Regions from separate parts of the Bacillus sp. EB V-12 genome, predicted to be linked through region 1. Evidence: riboswitches for the same ligand, from Rfam matches in the RefSeq annotation. Region 1 holds a riboswitch; the other holds the start of a gene.
What was found. Region 1 has a riboswitch for thiamine pyrophosphate ahead of ACZDYH_RS22335 (MTH1187 family thiamine-binding protein). Riboswitches for the same ligand answer to the same signal wherever they lie in the genome.

Region 1 (9,037 bases):
AAATAGAAGAGTTTCAAAACGGTAATACGTTATATGAAATGTCACCTATTATTATTGGTGAAACATATTATGAGCTACAAGACACGAATACATTACAATTTGTATTTAGTAAAAATATGCAAAGTGTAGAAATAATATTTAATAGTGTTAATTGGAAAGAGACAACGATTACTCGTTATGCACAACAAATACAAGGTGTTTTAATTAATAAATCACAAAATAAGAATAATCATATAAATGATTTTAATATTATTACAGAGGCCGAGATGGCACTTTATAGTCAAGTGAATGATACGACAGCAGTATATCCTGAGAAAAGTATCGTCGATATGTTCTATAATACTGTTACTCAATTTCCAAATCGTATAGCTTTATCTTCAAGGGAAGGTACTTTAACTTATGAGGAGCTAAATAAAAAAAGTAATCAAATAGCTCGTATGTTAATTAAAAACGGCGTCCAGTTAGGAGACTATGTTGGAATATTTATGAAACGTAGCATAGACACAGTAGTAAGTATGGTAGCTATATTAAAAGCTGGTGCAGCGTATGTTCCGATTGATCCAGATTATCCGGAAAGTAGAATACAGTACATTATTCAAGATAGCCAAGCGAAAGTTATATTGATGAAAGAGACGCCTATAACATGTGATGGGGTTCAAACAGTTTCAATGTATGATAGTGAAACTTATGAAGATACAGATGTAAAGTTGTCTATTCATTGTGATGATGTAGCTTATATGATTTATACATCTGGTTCAACAGGGAATCCAAAGGGAACAATGTTAGCACATAGAGGCGTTGTTAATCTGTATACTTGGATGAAAAAGCAATATGAATTGACAGAAGAGGATGTATTTGCCCAATTTCCTTCCTTTAGTTTCGATGCTTCTGTATGGGAGTCATTTGCTTCTTTATTCTGTGGAGGAAACTTATATGTACTATTAGAGGAAGAGCGATTGTCTGTAGAAGCATTTGCAAATGCAATCTATAAAGTGAAAGCAACTTCAATCTTGGCATTAGCAACAATTTTTGTTCGACAAGTAGCAACTTATTTGGCAGAAGAAGATATATATAAGCTAGCTTCCCTAAAAAGAATTGCGATTGGCGGTGAAATGTTGCCTGTAGAGGTTATTAAATTGTGGAGAGAAAGAATAGGTACAAATGTTGAAATTCATAATGTATACGGACCGACAGAATGTACTGTAGTGACGACAACCTATAAAATACCTAGTCGGTTAAATGAGGATGTTGCGAGTATTCCCATTGGTAAACCATGTGCTAATTATCAAGTTATGATTTTGGATGAGAATATGAATCTTTGTCCAATTGGTGTACCTGGTGAATTATATATAGATTCAGTGGGATTAGCAAAAGGGTATTTTAATAAGCCTAATAAAACAATTGAAGCTTTTATTCCGAACCCCTTTAATCCTATAGTTAATATATATAAAACAGGTGATATCGTTAAGTTGCTAGAGGATGGAAATATAGAGTTTTTACATCGGAAAGATGATCAAGTAAAAATTAGAGGACATCGTATTGAACTAGGCGAAATCCAAAGTAAAATTTCTCAAAATCATAATATAAAAGAAAATGCTGTTTTTGCTAAGAAGAGTAAGGAAGGTAGCCAATATTTAATCGCGTTCTATACAACTTTAAATAAAAAAGAAATACCAGAATTAGTTTATCAGTTACAAGAGCAATTACCAGATTATATGGTGCCATCTAAACTAATTTATATTAATGAATTACCACTTACACCTAATAAAAAGATTGATGTTAAGAAGTTAGCTCAGTTAGAAGAAAAGTATGAACCGGTTCGTCTACAAGAATATGTTGCACCTTCTAATAAAGCAGAAAAACAAATAGCGAACGCCTGGGCGGAAGTATTAGGAATTTCAAAAGTTGGAGTGCATGATGATTTCTTTACAATTGGTGGACATTCATTAAAAGTATTACGAGTCTTAACATTGTTAAAAGAAGATTTCTCACATTTAACAATTCAAGATTTCTTTAAAGAAAGAACGATATATGGATTAGCTCGAATTGAGCGAGAAGTAAAAGTAGAGAAAGAAGAAGTATTTCGTGAATATAAAGTGATTCACGAACCAGATACTATCACGTATGCAAACGTTTTGGAAGAAAACCAGATTTCAAATGTCTTTTTAACAGGAGCTACTGGTTATTTAGGATCACACATATTATATGAATTGTTGAGAGATACAGCTGCTACTATTTATTGTTTAGTAAGACCAACTAAAGATGTGCAGCAAAGAATTATAGATACATTAACAGGCTACTTTAATGATGTATGTGAAGAATGGTTACAGCGTATACAGGCCGTAGCTGGTGATCTGGGAGAAGAGTATCTTGGGATGAGCGAAGAAGAATTTATGTTCATCAGTTCTAAGATGGATACGATAATTCATTGCGGTGCAGATGTAAGACATTTTGGGGATGTAAAACAATTTGAAAATATAAATGTCCAAGGAACTAGCCGTATGCTAGCATTAGCGGAGAAAGGTGCTACATTCCATTTTATTTCTACAATTGGTATCCCGTTAGAATTAGCGGTAGATCAATGGGATACATACATGAAAACTGGTGATTTTAATTACAGTGTAGACTTAGAGAATGTATATTCAAATAGTAAACTACAAGCGGAAAACATTGTTCGTGAAGCAATGAAAAATGGTTTGCGCGGAAATATTTATCGTGCAGGTAATTTAGCATGTCATTCAGAAACAGGTTCGTTCCAACAAAATATTGAAGGAAACGCATTTTATCGTCTTATTAAAACAATGCTATTAATTGGGAAAGCACCAAATGTGAAGTGGAAAGTTGATTTCACACCAATTGATTTTGCTAGTAAATCAATTGTATCGTATTTGCAAGATGCGCAAATTATAGGAGAGACGTTACATATTTGTCATCCACATCAAATTGAGTTTGAACAATTTATACAGCTAATTGGAGAGTGTGGATACAATCTTGAAATGGTTCCACTTTCAGAATATGTAAATACCGGACTTGCATTAGCGAAGGGAAATGAAGTAATAGCAGAGTTAATTGCTTCTCAAGTTGCAGGAGATGGAGCGCAGCAATCTGAAATTGTAATGGGTACGCGTAGAACGAATAAATGGATTAAGAAAAAAGAATTGATAGTACCAGCAATTAATAAAGAATTTATTCAGCAGTTATTAGCTCATGGTGAAAAAGTTGGTTATTTTCCAAAAATAATGAAATGATTATGCATGCTTTTGTTTGTTCAATAAAATAAATCATGCTACAATGAAAACGAATTAAGGACCGGGGAGCCAATTGGCTGAGAGGATGTAAGTAAACATCGACCCTCAACCTGATCTGGATAATGCCAGCGTAGGGAGTTACTTAAAGTGATGTAGCATATGTTATTCTGTAATAACTTGCATACAAGGCTTTCCTACGCAGTAGGAAAGCCTTTTCTTATTTTTGAAATTTATTTTTATAAGGGGGATTTTATTATGTCACAACAAGTTACAATGTCATTTTCAGTAGTACCACAAGCAAAAACGAAAGATGTATATTCTGTTGTCGATAAAGCAATTGAAGTTGTGCAACAATCGGGAGTTCGTTATGAAGTAGGAGCAATGGAAACAACTTTGGAAGGAGAATTAGATGTACTTCTTGATGTCGTTAAACGTGCGCAACAAGCTTGCGTCGATGCTGGAGCAGAAGAAGTGATTACTTCTATTAAAATCCATTATCGTCCAAGCACTGGTGTAACGATAGATGAAAAGGTTTGGAAGTACCGTGATGAATATGCAAAACCAGAAGCAATCTAAACTTATTACAACTATTTGGCTTATCCTTCTCATTGCGATATGGGAAGGATCTGTTTCATTATTTAAAATCGAACCGTGGATTTTACCAAAGCCTTCTGCCATTGTTCAAGAATTAATTGGGATGAAAGATTTACTATTACCAAATACGATGCAAACACTGCAGGAAGTTATAATTGGACTATTCTTTGCAATTTTATTGGGGACGAGCATCGCAATTATTATGGACGTTATACCGTTATTTCGTATTTTAATAAATCCATTGCTCGTTATTTCGCAAACAATTCCAATTGTTGTACTTGCACCGCTATTTATTATTTGGTTTGGATATGGGATGTTGCCGAAAGTAATGGTCGTAATACTCGTTTGTTTCTTCCCAATTGCGCTTAGTATTTTAGAAGGTTTTCAAACAGTAGATAAAAACATGTTGAAACTGTTACAAACAATGAAGGCGACAAAATGGCAAGTTTACCAGAAAGTAAAATTTCCAGCAGTGCTTCCATACTTTTTCTCAGGTTTAAAAATTGCAGTTACATATAGCGTAATGGGGGCAATTATCGGAGAATGGCTCGGTGCAAGTGAAGGATTAGGCGTTATGCTTACGAGGGCTACAAAATCCTTTTTGACTGCCCGAGTATTTGGTGTTGCAGCAATCATCGTTATGGTGACATTATGCCTGTATTTTATCGTAGAGTTTATGGCAAGAATAACAGCACCATGGATATATAGAAAGGACGGCAGAAAATGAAAAAAGGTTTGAAAGTTATGTTAGCTGCCTTAGTAGCGGTAGGTGTGGCTGGATGTAATCCGGCGAAGAAAGAAGAAAGTGCAAGTAAAGATCAAAAAGTAAAAGTAGTATTAGATTGGTTTCCAAATACGAATCATACTGGCTTGTATGTAGCGCAAACGAAAGATTATTACAAAAAGCAAGGATTAGATGTAGAAATTATTCAACCAGGTGACAATGTAACAGCAGAGCAAATGATAGCATCAGGAAAAGCAGACTTCGCAATAAGCGCACAAGAAAATGTAACGTTAGCTCGTGTGGAAGGAATTCCTGTTGTATCTGTAGGAGCGATTATTCAGCATAACACTTCAGCGTTTGCATCGCTTAAGAAAGATAATATGACGTCACCGAAAGATTTTGAAGGTAAACGTTACGGCGGCTGGGGAGGACCAGCGGAAGAAGCGACATTAAAGACGATTATGGATAAACATCAAGCTGATTTTAATAAAGTTGAAAAAATCATCTTAGGACAAACAGATTTCTTTAAATCAATCGGTCGTGATGCAGATTTCGAATGGATTTATTACGGTTGGGATGGTATTGAAGCGAAGCGCCAAGGAAAAGAGTTAAATACGATTATGGTGAAGGACTTAGATCCAGCGCTTGATTTCTATAGTCCTGTTATTATTACGAGTGAAAAACATACGAAGCAAGATAAAGACTTTGTGAAAAAGTTTATGAGTGCAACGACAGAAGGTTATAATTTTGCAATTAAGGAACCGAAAGAGGCTGCTGATATTTTAATTAAAGCTGTTCCAGATGTAAATAAAGATTTAGTTCAAGAAAGCCAAAAATGGTTAAGTACGAAGTATCAAGATGATGCTAAAGCATGGGGAGTACAGAAGGAAGAAATTTGGACGAATTACATGAATTTCTTATATGACAACAAAGTTATTAAAAAGAAAATCGATGTAAAAGATGCTTTTACAAATGAATTCCTTCCAAGTGAAAAATGAGCGGATTACAAATAAAAAATATAGTGAAATCTTTCGACGGAAAGAATGTATTAGAGAATATTAGTGCCTCTATACAAGAGGGAGAGTTTGTTTCCTTTGTAGGACCGAGTGGTTGCGGGAAAAGCACATTATTAAACATGATTGCAAATGTTGAAAAACCAACAAGCGGGAACGTAACGTATAACGATAAGCAAGTACAAGAGCAAGATGTTGTTAGTTATATGCCACAACAAGATTTATTACTACCGTGGCGATCAGCTTTGCAAAATATCGTTCTTCCGTTAGAAATTGAAGGAAAGCCGAAAAAACAAAGGCTGACAGAAGGAATGGAAGCATTAAAGCAGTTCGAACTAGATGAATATGCAGACCATTATCCAGATGAATTATCTGGTGGTATGCGTCAAAGAATTAGTTTTCTGCGCACATATTTATGTGAAAAGCCAATTATGCTGCTTGATGAGCCTTTTGGTAAATTAGATGCATTTACAAAAATGGAAGTACATAGCTGGCTTTTAAACTCTTGGCATCAAGAAAAGCAAACAATCGTTATGGTGACACATGACTTAGATGAGGCAATCTTGCTTTCAGATCGCGTATTTATTTTATCTCAAAGACCAGCGTCAATAGTTGGCGAGGTACAAGTGAAATTACCTAGGCCGAGAACGATGGATATGTTAACATCACTCGAATTAAAAAAGGATAAAGAAGAGATTTTAAGTGTGTTAGCTCCTTATATGAAAAAATAGAAAAAGCTGATGTTTTAATTTTAGACGAACCGACTAATCATTTGGATGTAGAAACTAAGATGGCTTTACAGGAAGCGTTACAACAATACAAAGGAACGGTTTTAATTGTCTCACATGGACCTTCTTTCTATGAATCGTGGATAACAAAAGTATGGAATATAGAAGATTGGAATACTGAACAATATGAATAAAGAAAAGGCATTAGCTTTTAGGAGCTAATGCCTTTTCTTTGTGATTAACATGATTTTCGAGAACTCTTACATGAGAATTGTATGAAGAAGCACTCTTATGGTGCGCTTATAAGCGTGCTTTTTCTTTTGTTATATTTATAATACGAAAGCCTTTCCCTAACAGGTGACTATCTTTCTTTATATATATAGATAGTTCAAAATGGAATGAAAATAATTCCTTTATGTAAAGGATAATATGGATATTATAGGAAGACAATAGAAATTAAAGGAAATTCATGTAAAATTCAAATGAACTTCATATAAACTTCATATTAGAAATTAAATATAATTATAATAGGTTATTATGATATTTTTGATTTTTCGTAAAATTAAAAGTTTGAATTTAGGAGGTATTGCTCAAACCTAAATTCAAACTTTAGTGAATTAATTAATGGATATTACGTCTAGTTTTCGCTAATGACGGTATTTAAAAGTTCGGCAGGATTACCTGTTCCTGCACCGCCAATTGTAATAAATCCACCAGGAGGAATTTCACCATTCCATCCTGCGTTCGTAATTACATAATGATTATTTGTTTTACTACTAATTTTAGAATCCCAAACTTGTGTTAAATTACCGCTATAATCAAATTCTAATTTCCAATTTTTAATAGGAGTCGTTCCATTATTTTTGATTATAATCGAGAAGTTATAACCGCTGCCCCAATTCGAAGTGACTGAAAATGTAGCAGTACCATTTCCATCAGGAGGTGTCGTATTAGCTTCATCCGTTTTGACAGTAAGAGCGGTAGGTTGTGATTTATTTCCAGCAGCATCTTTGGCAATTATTGAAAATGTGTATTCCGTATTAGGTTTTAAGTTTTTAATTGTAATGCTATTTGTTGTTGTACTCCATTTCTCTTCTCCAGCAGTAATTTCATATGCCATAACTCCTACGTTATCAGTAGATGCAGTCCAGTTTAATTGAACTGAGTTTGAATTTTTATTCGTAACTACAACGTTTTTAACATTCGTTGGTGGCTCAGTATCTTTTTGACTAATAGGTCCACCAAGTAATTCTTTTACTAGCGTATCAAGTAATTTTGGACCACTGCAACTATATTTTGGACTTGTACGGCAATCTCCGCTTAGTTCCCAAAACATTGCTCCACTTAAACCTTTCGTCTTTATATAGTCTGTTTTGTATTTCATAGATTCATTGTCATCGTAGCTAATAAATGTGCCTGTAGTTGCATTATATAAATAAGGTACTTTAGCTGTGTCATTCCAGTAGCGTACAAAACCATTTTTATTAACGTAATTGGCTGCTAAATCACCGTAATCATACACACCTGTGTCACCGGTAGAATAATCATCCCAAGTACCTTTAGAAGCAAGTTTCCCATCACTACCTGGTTTGCAAGGTTGATATTGTCCGTTATTTTCTTTGCCACAACTTTTCCAGCCACGTCCGTAAAAGGGTACGCCTAATACTAGTTTATCGACTGGAACACCTTCATTTGTATAAACATTTATAGCACCATCTACGTAAAAATTCGTATTTGCTGCTGGGTCATTTGGATCCTTATATAGAGCTGCATTATGATTAGAAGTAGCTTCCCATCCGCCGTGGAAATCATATGTCATAATATTAATCCAATCGAGTATTTGAGAAATTTTCTTTAGCTCTGTATGATCAGCGTAGCGTTGGCTTGCGCCTGAAGCGATTGTTAGTAAATATTGTTTGCCATCTTCAGCACCTGCTTTATTCAAAGCATTTCGGACATCTTGAAGAAGGAGAGTGAAATTTTGTTTATCTTCAGGACGATAACTACCACCAGGAATCGTTTCAACGCCCGGATATTCCCAGTCTAAATCTACGCCATCAAACCCATATGCGCGAAGAAAAGCTACTGTAGATTCAGCAAATACTTTTCTTGTTTTTTCATCAGCGGCCATATCAGAAAAGCGGTTAGACCAAGTCCAGCCACCAACGGAAATAATTGTTTTTAAGTGAGGATATTTAGCTTTTAATCGTTTTAGTTCCCCGAAATTTCCGCAACGGGCATATTTATCGCAATCTTCCCAAGTTGTCCCTGAGCCAGGATACGATTTGGTAACATCAGCCCATGGTTCACCGAGTACGAGAGTACCATTAGGAACCTCTTTATTTTGCAATGGTACACCAGATTCTTTACAGTTCCACGTTTGTTTATTTGGATTATCAGGATGAGTAGAAGGGTTTCCATGTTTTCCATTCCAACAAATATCCGCGAAAGCATAGTTAAGGTGAGTAAGCTTTGATGCATCAATGTCAGCAACTTGATAATTACGTCCGTAAACGCCCCACGAAGGAAAGTACCCAACAATTTTTTGACTTTGCTTTGGTGAATCTGCTAATGCGAGATTTGGAGTAATAAAATTTGTGAGAAAAAGAGGTAAGAAAAGTAGTAGAGATAGTAATAGCAGTGTGAATTTTTGAGACCTCATAGCCATTTCTCCTTTCAAAATAAAAGATATATTTAAAGGCATACGCCAATAAACCAAAATGAATCTAG
Region 2 (9,037 bases), on a different contig from region 1:
CATATAAAGCAATTGCGCCTAAAAGAACAAGTATCCCTTGAGGAACATCTAGCAAAATGGTTTTCCAAATTTCTGGAATTATCCATTTAATATCTGCTGCTGTTTCAAGATATGTTTGGAAATAGCTGATTGTAAAATTAATTATCCCTAAAAATACAAATAACGATAAACCAAATCGAATTAATTTCTTATTTGTAAACATATAACACCTCTCAAAATTCATTGGATATTCCTGCTTTTGCTTCTTTATATTTCCATATCTCTATATCTGATTTTAACACATAAAGAGCTCAAAAAAAATACGATATGCATATTTGCATATCGTATTAACAACACTCCATGATAATTTAGAAATTCCTGCAAAGAAAAAACAACTCCGTTACAGCTAACAGCTCGGGTTTCTTTTCTTATTTAACTTCATACCACCAACATTTACGTTCTTTGATTGTAAAATAAATGTGACAGAAGTTTATCCAGTTAATGCGTAGACAAGTAAATGAGCTAAATTATCGATATTCTATTTCGCCATATCCGTAGCACTAATGACTTTACGCAAATTTGACAAGAAAAAATATATAGATAGGTATGATCCATACCTATCTATAACATTACTTCTATTCTTTATCCAATTACGTCTTTTACGTCTGTATCCACTGGCCACTTTTCTAATGTATAAGCCATTTCCCAAAATGAATATTCATATTGACTGCTAATAATAAAATGCTGTTTCATACGTTTGCGGTCTGCCTCTGTTACTTTTTCAGCGATAGTATCTAAACGTGTAATTTGCTCTTCAACTAGCGTACGGAACCAATCAGATCCATAAGCAAAAATCCATTCGTCATAAATTTGCTCTTCCGGCTGGCACTCTTTTAAGCGTTCGCCAATTTCATAATACAACCAATAGCAAGGTAAAATTGCTGCAATGATATCGCCTAAATGTCCTTCGTACGCAGCACGATACATATGTGAAGTATATGCGTATGCAGTTGGAGCAGGGATAAAATTATCTTTTTCTTCTTTTGTTATCCCTAATTTCTTCGCAAAATTCTCATGTAATGATAATTCCGCCTCATATGTATTTTGGGCATGGTGTGCCATACGAGCTGTCGTTTCTAATTCAAGAGCTTTTGCAGCTCCTAATGTTTGTACTCTAGCAAAATGACTCAAATAATATGAATCTTGAAGCACATAATAGCGAAAACTAGCTAAATCTAACGTTCCTTCACCAAGTTTTTTTACAAAAGGATGGTTAAAACTCGCTTCCCAAATTGAATCTACTTCTTTACGTAATGATTGTGAAAAAGTCATTTAAATCCCTCCAATAATGTATAAAATATAAGTATTTATCCACAATTATTAAAGCTGTAAAATAAAAAAACTTTCTTTACAGGCGTAAAGAAAGTGAAATCGACAGTATTTATTTACTCATTAAATAGCAACGTCTTTCCCACTTCCCTACGCTGGCATTAACCAGATCAGGTACTAAGAGTCTCAAAATCACATTTGATCTCAGCCTATAAGAGGCCCCCCTAGTGGATAAATATTTTGTTTTTATAATGTATTCATCATAGCATACTTCGTGAAACTGTCAAAAAAATTCGTTATATAATTCCCTTAAAACCCTTCTTCTTTTCTAACTTTTAATGATGTTTCAATAATCATATCTAATAGTTTGCTATAACTAATCCCCGCTGCTTCTGCACTTTTTGGCAATAAACTTGATTGTGTCATCCCTGGTAATGTATTAATTTCCATTACATATGGAATTCCGTCCTTCACCATCATATCAACTCTTGCATAAACACTACATTTTAATGCTTTATAACAAGCAAGTGACGCTTTATTTACACGTTCCTTAATTTCTGCTGGAAGTTCGATAACTTCCTCAACTGTACTAGTATCATCATATTTTGCATTGTAGTCAAAGAACTCGGCTGCATGTCGAATTGAAACTATAGGTAACTGTTTTCCATTCAGAATTGAACATGTAATTTCATCACCTTTTATATACTTCTCAATTACTACTTCAGAATCCCATTCGAATACAGTTTCTAGCATTGAGATCAATTCATTTTTATTATAAACGATTTTCACTCCGACACTCGATCCGCCAGAGTTTGGTTTTACTACTAATGGAAATCCTAACTTATCTAACTCATCAAGATTTAGATCCTCCATTTTTGTAAGTTCAATCCAATCTGGTGTTTCTACACCTTCATAACGTAAAATCTTTTTCGAAATATTTTTATCCATACATATACTGCTAGATAACATATTACTTCCGCTATAAGGAATCCCTAAACTCTCCAGTGTTCCTTGAACTGTCCCATCTTCTCCGTATTTTCCGTGTAATGCGAGCAACGCAAAGTCAATGTCTTTCGCTTTTTCAATTAAATCCACTTTTTCATTTAATGTAATTGGAACTATTTCATACTTATTTTTATCTAAATGAGCAATCATTTCATTCCCCGTCATAATTGAAACTTGTTTTTCAGACGATACCCCGCCCATAATAACACCGATTTTCATTTTCTCAACTCCAAATTTCATTTTTTAATGTATCACCAATTATTTTAATTCCCCGAACTATTTCTTCTTCTTTCAAGCGCGAAAACCCTAATCGGAAAGTGTTCGCTCCTTCTCCATCAGAGTAAAAAACATCTCCAGGTGAAAACGTAACGCCTTTCTCATAACACTTTTGTAAAAGTGTGCGGGCATTCATATGCTCTTCTAGCTCTATAAATAAATGCAGTCCACCATCTCCAGTCATTCTTTTAAAAGGAATGTACTGGTTACATGCCCCGACAGCTAACTCATATTTTTTCTTATAAACAGATCTTGCCTTTTTTAAATATTTCTCAAAATATCCCTCATGTAAATATTGAAACAGAACAGCTTGATCTAACGTAGATGTGTGGATCGTTCTTGCTCTTTTTACGCTTTCTAAATAATGAATCAGCTCTTTATCTGCAATAATCCAGCCTACACGTAAACCAGGGAAAAGTACCTTTGAAAAGCTACTAATATAAATCACATTATTGCCAGCTCCAGCAAAAGTTAATAATGGAGCTAAATGTGAACCTGAATAACGTAATTCTTCATTAAATCCGTCCTCTATAATAGGAACCTTGTATTTTGAGAATAACCTCATCAATTCCGTTCTTTTCTCTGAACTCGTAACAATACCGGTTGGATTATGATAAGAAGGAATTAAATAAGCAAAATCAAAATCTTTTTCACGCAAACTTTTTTCAACTTCATTCGTATCAATACCATCCTCATGCATATCAATCCCATGAACTTCAAGTCCATGTAAACGGAAAAGCTTAAGTGCAGCGTGGTGAGTTGGATTCTCACAAATGACACGACCGGATTTTTTTGATAAAGAAGAGAGTACAATATCCAATCCTTCTGTAAATCCATTTGTAATTAGAATATCTTTATTGGAAATGTCTACACCTTTCATTTCCATGTAATGAAGTAAATAATTCATTAACGGTCTATATCCCTTTGCATATCCGTAGTTCAATACGATGTCTCCTTCAATGGACATACGAGTAAGAAAAGCTCTTTTGAAATTTTCAACATCAAATAGCTTCTCATCCGGGGCTATACTATTAAAAACAATCATTCCCTTTTCCCAACGAACACCATGTTTCATTAAATCTAATTCATCCGCTAATGCGGTCACTGTATTAAGTTTCTTTTTCCAATCTATTTCAACAGACGAAGTGTTAGATATATCCACCTTCGCAACAAAGTTCCCTTTTCCTTTAACTGCATAAATGAGTCCTTCTTGCTCTAAATCTGCATAAGCAGCGAGTACAGTGTTTCTACTCACACTTAATAATTCACTTAGTTCCCTTGTTGATGGGATTTTTTGATCCCCGAGCAAATGCCCTTTCATAATCATCTTCTTCAAATAATCTTTCAACTGAATATAAACGGGACGTTCTTTAACAACTTTAAAATCCTTAAACAATTTCTTACCCCCTGCAATCATTTTTGCATATTTATTTCATTCTCAAAAGGTCCACGGCATATGTATTTTTTATAAAGGGCGGTACGGTCTTACAAATCTTTTCGATATAAGTTTATTACATCTTTTAAAGCTGCAGCTGCAGCGCCTCGTGGATTAGAAGCCCCACCAATTGTAGTAACTTGTCCCATCGTATCTGTAAAGAATGTAATTCCTTTTTCGGTCCCATTTACATTTGCTAACGGATGATCTTTTTCTATTTCGCACGGTTCAACACTTAAATTCACATTGCCACCCTCATCCTTATATATTGATGCTATTAATTTAATAATTTTATGTTGTTTCTTAGCATTTTGTATTTGCTGTTTTGTAACGTGCTCGATTCCTTTTATATGTATATCAGTAAGTGTTTTCTCTGTTTCCATTAAGCTGTTAGTCAAAAGTAACAATTTACACGCACTATCTGAACCACTTATATCTAATATAGGGTTTGTCTCAGCAATCCCTTTATTTTGTGCTTCTTTCAGCGCTTCTTCAAATGTCATATCTTCCTCATACATTTTCGTAAGAATATAATTAGTTGTTCCATTTAATATTCCTTCTATTTTATCAATACTGCAACCGGCTAAACTAAATTGTCCAATATCTAGTGTCGGTAGTGCAGCGGCTGTTGCACCGCTATATCGAATTCGTACATTTGCGCCTCTTGCTGCTTCATTTATTTCTCTCCAGTTTGTAACGAGCGCACCTTTAGAAATTGCTACTATATCCATCTGTTTCTCAATCGCTTGTTTCATATATTGTTTCCCTGGATTTCCATCTTTAAGATTTGTAACCGTTGATTCTACCAATACAGTACCACTTATGCTAGTTGTTGCACGTTCCTTCGGATGATACTCTAAATATTTTTCAATTGCAGCGGTACCGCCACCATACATCAATAAATGATGAAGAGATAAGCCTTCTTCATTATGTATTGCAATATTTCTCCCTAATACGCCACTTACAACTAATTGAATCCCATATGTTTCATATATATATGAATATTTTTCATTTAATAATTTTATAAACTCTCTGCCTACTGTTCCGTATCCTGATAATACAACTTGAATTTTCATAATATCCCCCCATATTTTTCTACCAAATCCCTCTTTCAATATAATATAAAGCGCTCTCGAATTCCATCGAGAGCGCTTTATTATTACCTATTTCGGTAAACGTGATAGCTTTTCAGCAATTGTTCTATAAAACTCTTGAATGCTAGAAAAACCTAACGAGTCTGAAACACTTAACCCTACCATGTCGAGATGGTCCCAATTCGCTTTCGTTTCGATATGATTCCATTTTCCAACCTGTAATGACTCATTATTATTTACAGCAACATTAGAAGATGGTGCAATCATGGAATTTGTATTTACTACACCATCATTTTGCCACCAAGAAGTATCAACTAGCGGACGGTTTTCTTCATATCTCGCATAAGAACCTAAGAAAAATGCATTTCCCATTAACACTTTATTCATCGTTATATGAGGCAAATGTAAACCTGTTATAGGTGCTGCTTGTGATGCATGTCCACTATAGGATAAATAATACACATCTGGTTGCGTCTTTACCCAATTATTTAACTCCTTTGCACCATCTGTACTTAAATCCCACTGACTTATATCTTTTGTATTTTTCCAAAGTGAACTATTTAGAATACGATTACTATATTGGAAAAAGGACTCTCCAGCATTCTTCTTTATACCCCATTGATCCAATTTAAAATCATATAATGATAAATTATTGTTTCCTCCAAAGCTTGCAGCTGTAATGAGTAAATCTTTAACGAACGGCAGTAGAAGACTCCCATCCGCAAGTGTTGTACCGTTGTGAGGGGTTGCTAATGTTGTAACACTATGAACATATGATTTTCCGCCTTCAAATAGTGGTGATATTTTGGTGTCTGGGTGATTTTTCACATAATTCTTTTCTTCAAAACTACCTTCTTTTAATAGCTGTACTAATGTTCTAATCGTTTGTCCACCCATGCTATGTCCAACTAAATGAACTTTATTTGTTTCACTCCAATTCGGCGCAAAACCACTATAAGTTCTGCCAAAACGATTATGTCCATGTTTCTCAGCATGGACTGCACCATAGTCTACTGTCCCACCGCTAATTTGTGCATACAATTCACATGCACGATCCCAGTTACTAGAAACAGGTCCAACAGCTGCGGTATGTACCGTATAACCATTTCGTTTCAAATCTTCCTGTATATCATGAACACCACCCCAATATTTTACGCCAAGCATTTCTTCTCTACCCCATCCAGCAAATCCATTCACCAATATGATAGGATAATTATTTTGTTGCCTCTCTTCAGCGTATGATATTTTCGCTGCGAATGAACATACGGTCACTAATGCAAAAAAACATATTTTTAAAAATAACTTCCCCATACTTTCTCCCCCTAATAAAACGTTTACATTTTTCTTTTTAAGAAATTAACAGAATAATTTAACAACTTAAACATAATGTAAAGTATTTTATATACGTTGTATATATAGAAAACATATAAAAATGTTGATAAATATTAATTCAAGTGAGTATTTACTTTTTACAATATAACTTGTAAATCTATTTATTTAGATTTATAATTAGATATAGTTTCCTCATGTTAAAAAGATTTAAAAACCATAAGAAAACTAATCTCATTGCTTGAAAAGGAGGAAAAATCATGCAAATCGGATCAAATATTCATACATTGTCTCAACCTACTAAAATAACTCCATCTACTCTTGAGCATAATACTATCTCTTCTACTAAACTTGAAAGTAAGAAAATAAATGATCCTATCAAGTTTGATATTCGTTTATCTGAAAAAGAAATGAAACAGCCTGAGCATAAATTTAATGAATTAGATTTATGGAAGATGTTAAAGGATAAAGGTGTTCCCTTATGGATCATCCTTGAAATGCTACAAAAGGCTCGTAAAGAAAAAGAAGCACAAAATAATTCAGTTCAAAATTCAAATGCGATTGAAGAAACGAGTGAGACTCGATTAAATGAAGTAATGTAAGTTATTTAAACGGTATTAAAAAGAGCTCGAGGTTGATAAAGTATCCATCAACCTCGAGCTCTTTTTTAAGATTTTTCTCCAATCGTTACAAACTGAATTGATACCTCATCTCTATAACCTTCAATTAACTTTCTTACTTTTACTTTTTCATTAATCAACGTATTATCTGTCGATATTTTAGGGTTTTCATCACCTAATGACTTTTTCAAGTGTAGAAGTTGCATATTCGTTTCATTTGCTTTTATTTCTTTATACACACTATTTTTCGCCACAACGATATACCATAGTGCTCCATAGTCACGTTTATTGCCAAGCCAAGCATCACTACCATATGTAACAGGTATCTTGTTTCCTTCTATTTCAATACTTTTTATATTCTTTTCTTCTTCATTTATAAATAATAGGGAACTTTCTTTTGGAAAGTTCGGCAACGTATCTAACGTTTTAGAAAGGGATGCTTGATCACGTTTACGAAAAAGCTTTGCATTCATCATCGCTTGTGCAGTAGATTCATTTATTATCAGAACCCTTTTTTGGTCAAATCTACCTGTTTTCACTGCAAAAGCTTCCTGTTCTTTCGTGTTTTCCTTATAACGATTCATAATTGCTCCAGTATGATTCTCATCTCCAATGATTAACACACCGTTAACTGGAAATCTGTTTTCGTTTTTAGAGCATGCACTTACACTTAATAACAATAATATACTTAATATGAAAATAGATAATTGTTTTTTCATCACAGTTCCTTCCATAACTTCAAATTGTTTTTTTACATGCTTTTCTGCAATCTTACTTGCTGATTTTCTCTATTGTTCCATTGTCTTATGAAGCTTTTGTAAATAACGCCAACGAGTTATAAAGAAATATAAAACTTGTATACATATAAATGAAATTAAAATGACGATAGAGCTATTTAGAATAGAAAAATCGACTAATTGTTGTAATGCCATATAAGCGACTACAGTGTGTATTACTGCAACGACAATTGGTAAGAAAAACATTAATAATAACTGTCTCGTTACAACTTTCTTTAGCTCCCGTTTACTTAACCCCATTTTCGAAATCATTTTATACTGCTGTTGATCACGATTCAAATCAGTATATAATCGGAAATAAATAAAACTAGCAGCAAATGTGAAGAAAACGATTCCGACTAAAACACTAGCCATAAGTAATAACCCATTCGTTTGTTTTGCACTTAACAACTCTATTGTTAGTGCTCTAAATTCAAAATGTATATCTCTAGGTTCTTGATCAAATATATTATTTAATTGGTTTGAAACCTCTTTCGTTTTTATCCAATCATCTACAACAAATCCGTAAGTACGATATTGAATAATATCTTCATTATCTGGACCACTATTAAGTGGAATTCCATCATATACATGATCTTGAATAGCAATATATATCCCTTTCGTATCATGTGGCAAAACTAAATTATCGACAGTTTTTTTCACATGAAATGTCTTTGTCCAATCGCCTTGAATGACTTCAATATTCTTCTTATAATCACCATTTTTAAATTCTTGTTTTTGTGATACCATTCCAGGAATTAATAACATTTCATCTTCTTTTTCAATCGTTTCTTGTTGATACCCTAGCGCTCTCGCAAGTTCGTTATATTCACTTAATTTCATTACATATACATTACTTTCTGTATATATATATGAAGATGAAGCCATTCGATACGGAATATTAGCATCAGCCAGATGGTTTTTTATAATAGAGAGATGTTTATCCGCTATTTTGTTGTTTTCAGGAGCCATGTATAGTAATGTATACGGATTCGTCATCCTTACTAAATCTTTATTTCCAAGAGCAGCTGTCGTGCCAATTGCTGTAAAAGCAACTGCTGATATAATAGATACTATAAAAAACATTGTTGCATTATCTTTCATACGATAAATTAATTCTGAAAATGTTAGTATATTTGTTCTCTTTAAAAAGAAAGTTTCTCTCCTTTTAGCAAGATGCAATATATAAACGCT

Region 2: linked by a shared signal. The riboswitch ahead of tenA (thiaminase II) and the one ahead of ACZDYH_RS22335 (MTH1187 family thiamine-binding protein) in region 1 are both predicted to bind thiamine pyrophosphate.

The regions. Positions count from the first base shown of each region.
Region 1 covers NZ_JBUXJL010000008.1:112,476-121,512, forward strand. The annotation lists gene ACZDYH_RS22330 (non-ribosomal peptide synthetase family protein) at 1-3,248, shown strand, start outside; TPP riboswitch at 3,301-3,402, shown strand; gene ACZDYH_RS22335 (MTH1187 family thiamine-binding protein) at 3,504-3,824, shown strand; gene ACZDYH_RS22340 (ABC transporter permease) at 3,796-4,569, shown strand; gene ACZDYH_RS22345 (ABC transporter substrate-binding protein) at 4,566-5,564, shown strand; gene ACZDYH_RS22350 (ABC transporter ATP-binding protein) at 5,561-6,310, shown strand; partial or broken gene ACZDYH_RS22355 (P-loop NTPase family protein) at 6,307-6,501, shown strand; gene ACZDYH_RS22360 (glycosyl hydrolase family 18 protein) at 6,945-8,969, opposite strand.
Region 2 covers NZ_JBUXJL010000009.1:105,208-114,244, forward strand. The annotation lists gene ACZDYH_RS23415 (DUF3937 family protein) at 1-223, opposite strand, end outside; gene tenA (thiaminase II) at 622-1,311, opposite strand; TPP riboswitch at 1,439-1,544, opposite strand; gene ACZDYH_RS23425 (D-alanine--D-alanine ligase) at 1,618-2,532, opposite strand; gene pdxR (MocR-like pyridoxine biosynthesis transcription factor PdxR) at 2,537-3,985, opposite strand; gene ACZDYH_RS23435 (homoserine dehydrogenase) at 4,075-5,100, opposite strand; gene ACZDYH_RS23440 (esterase/lipase family protein) at 5,188-6,429, opposite strand; gene ACZDYH_RS23445 (DUF3914 domain-containing protein) at 6,708-7,049, shown strand; gene ACZDYH_RS23450 (lipoprotein BA_5634 family protein) at 7,115-7,786, opposite strand; gene ACZDYH_RS23455 (ABC transporter permease) at 7,856-9,037, opposite strand, start outside.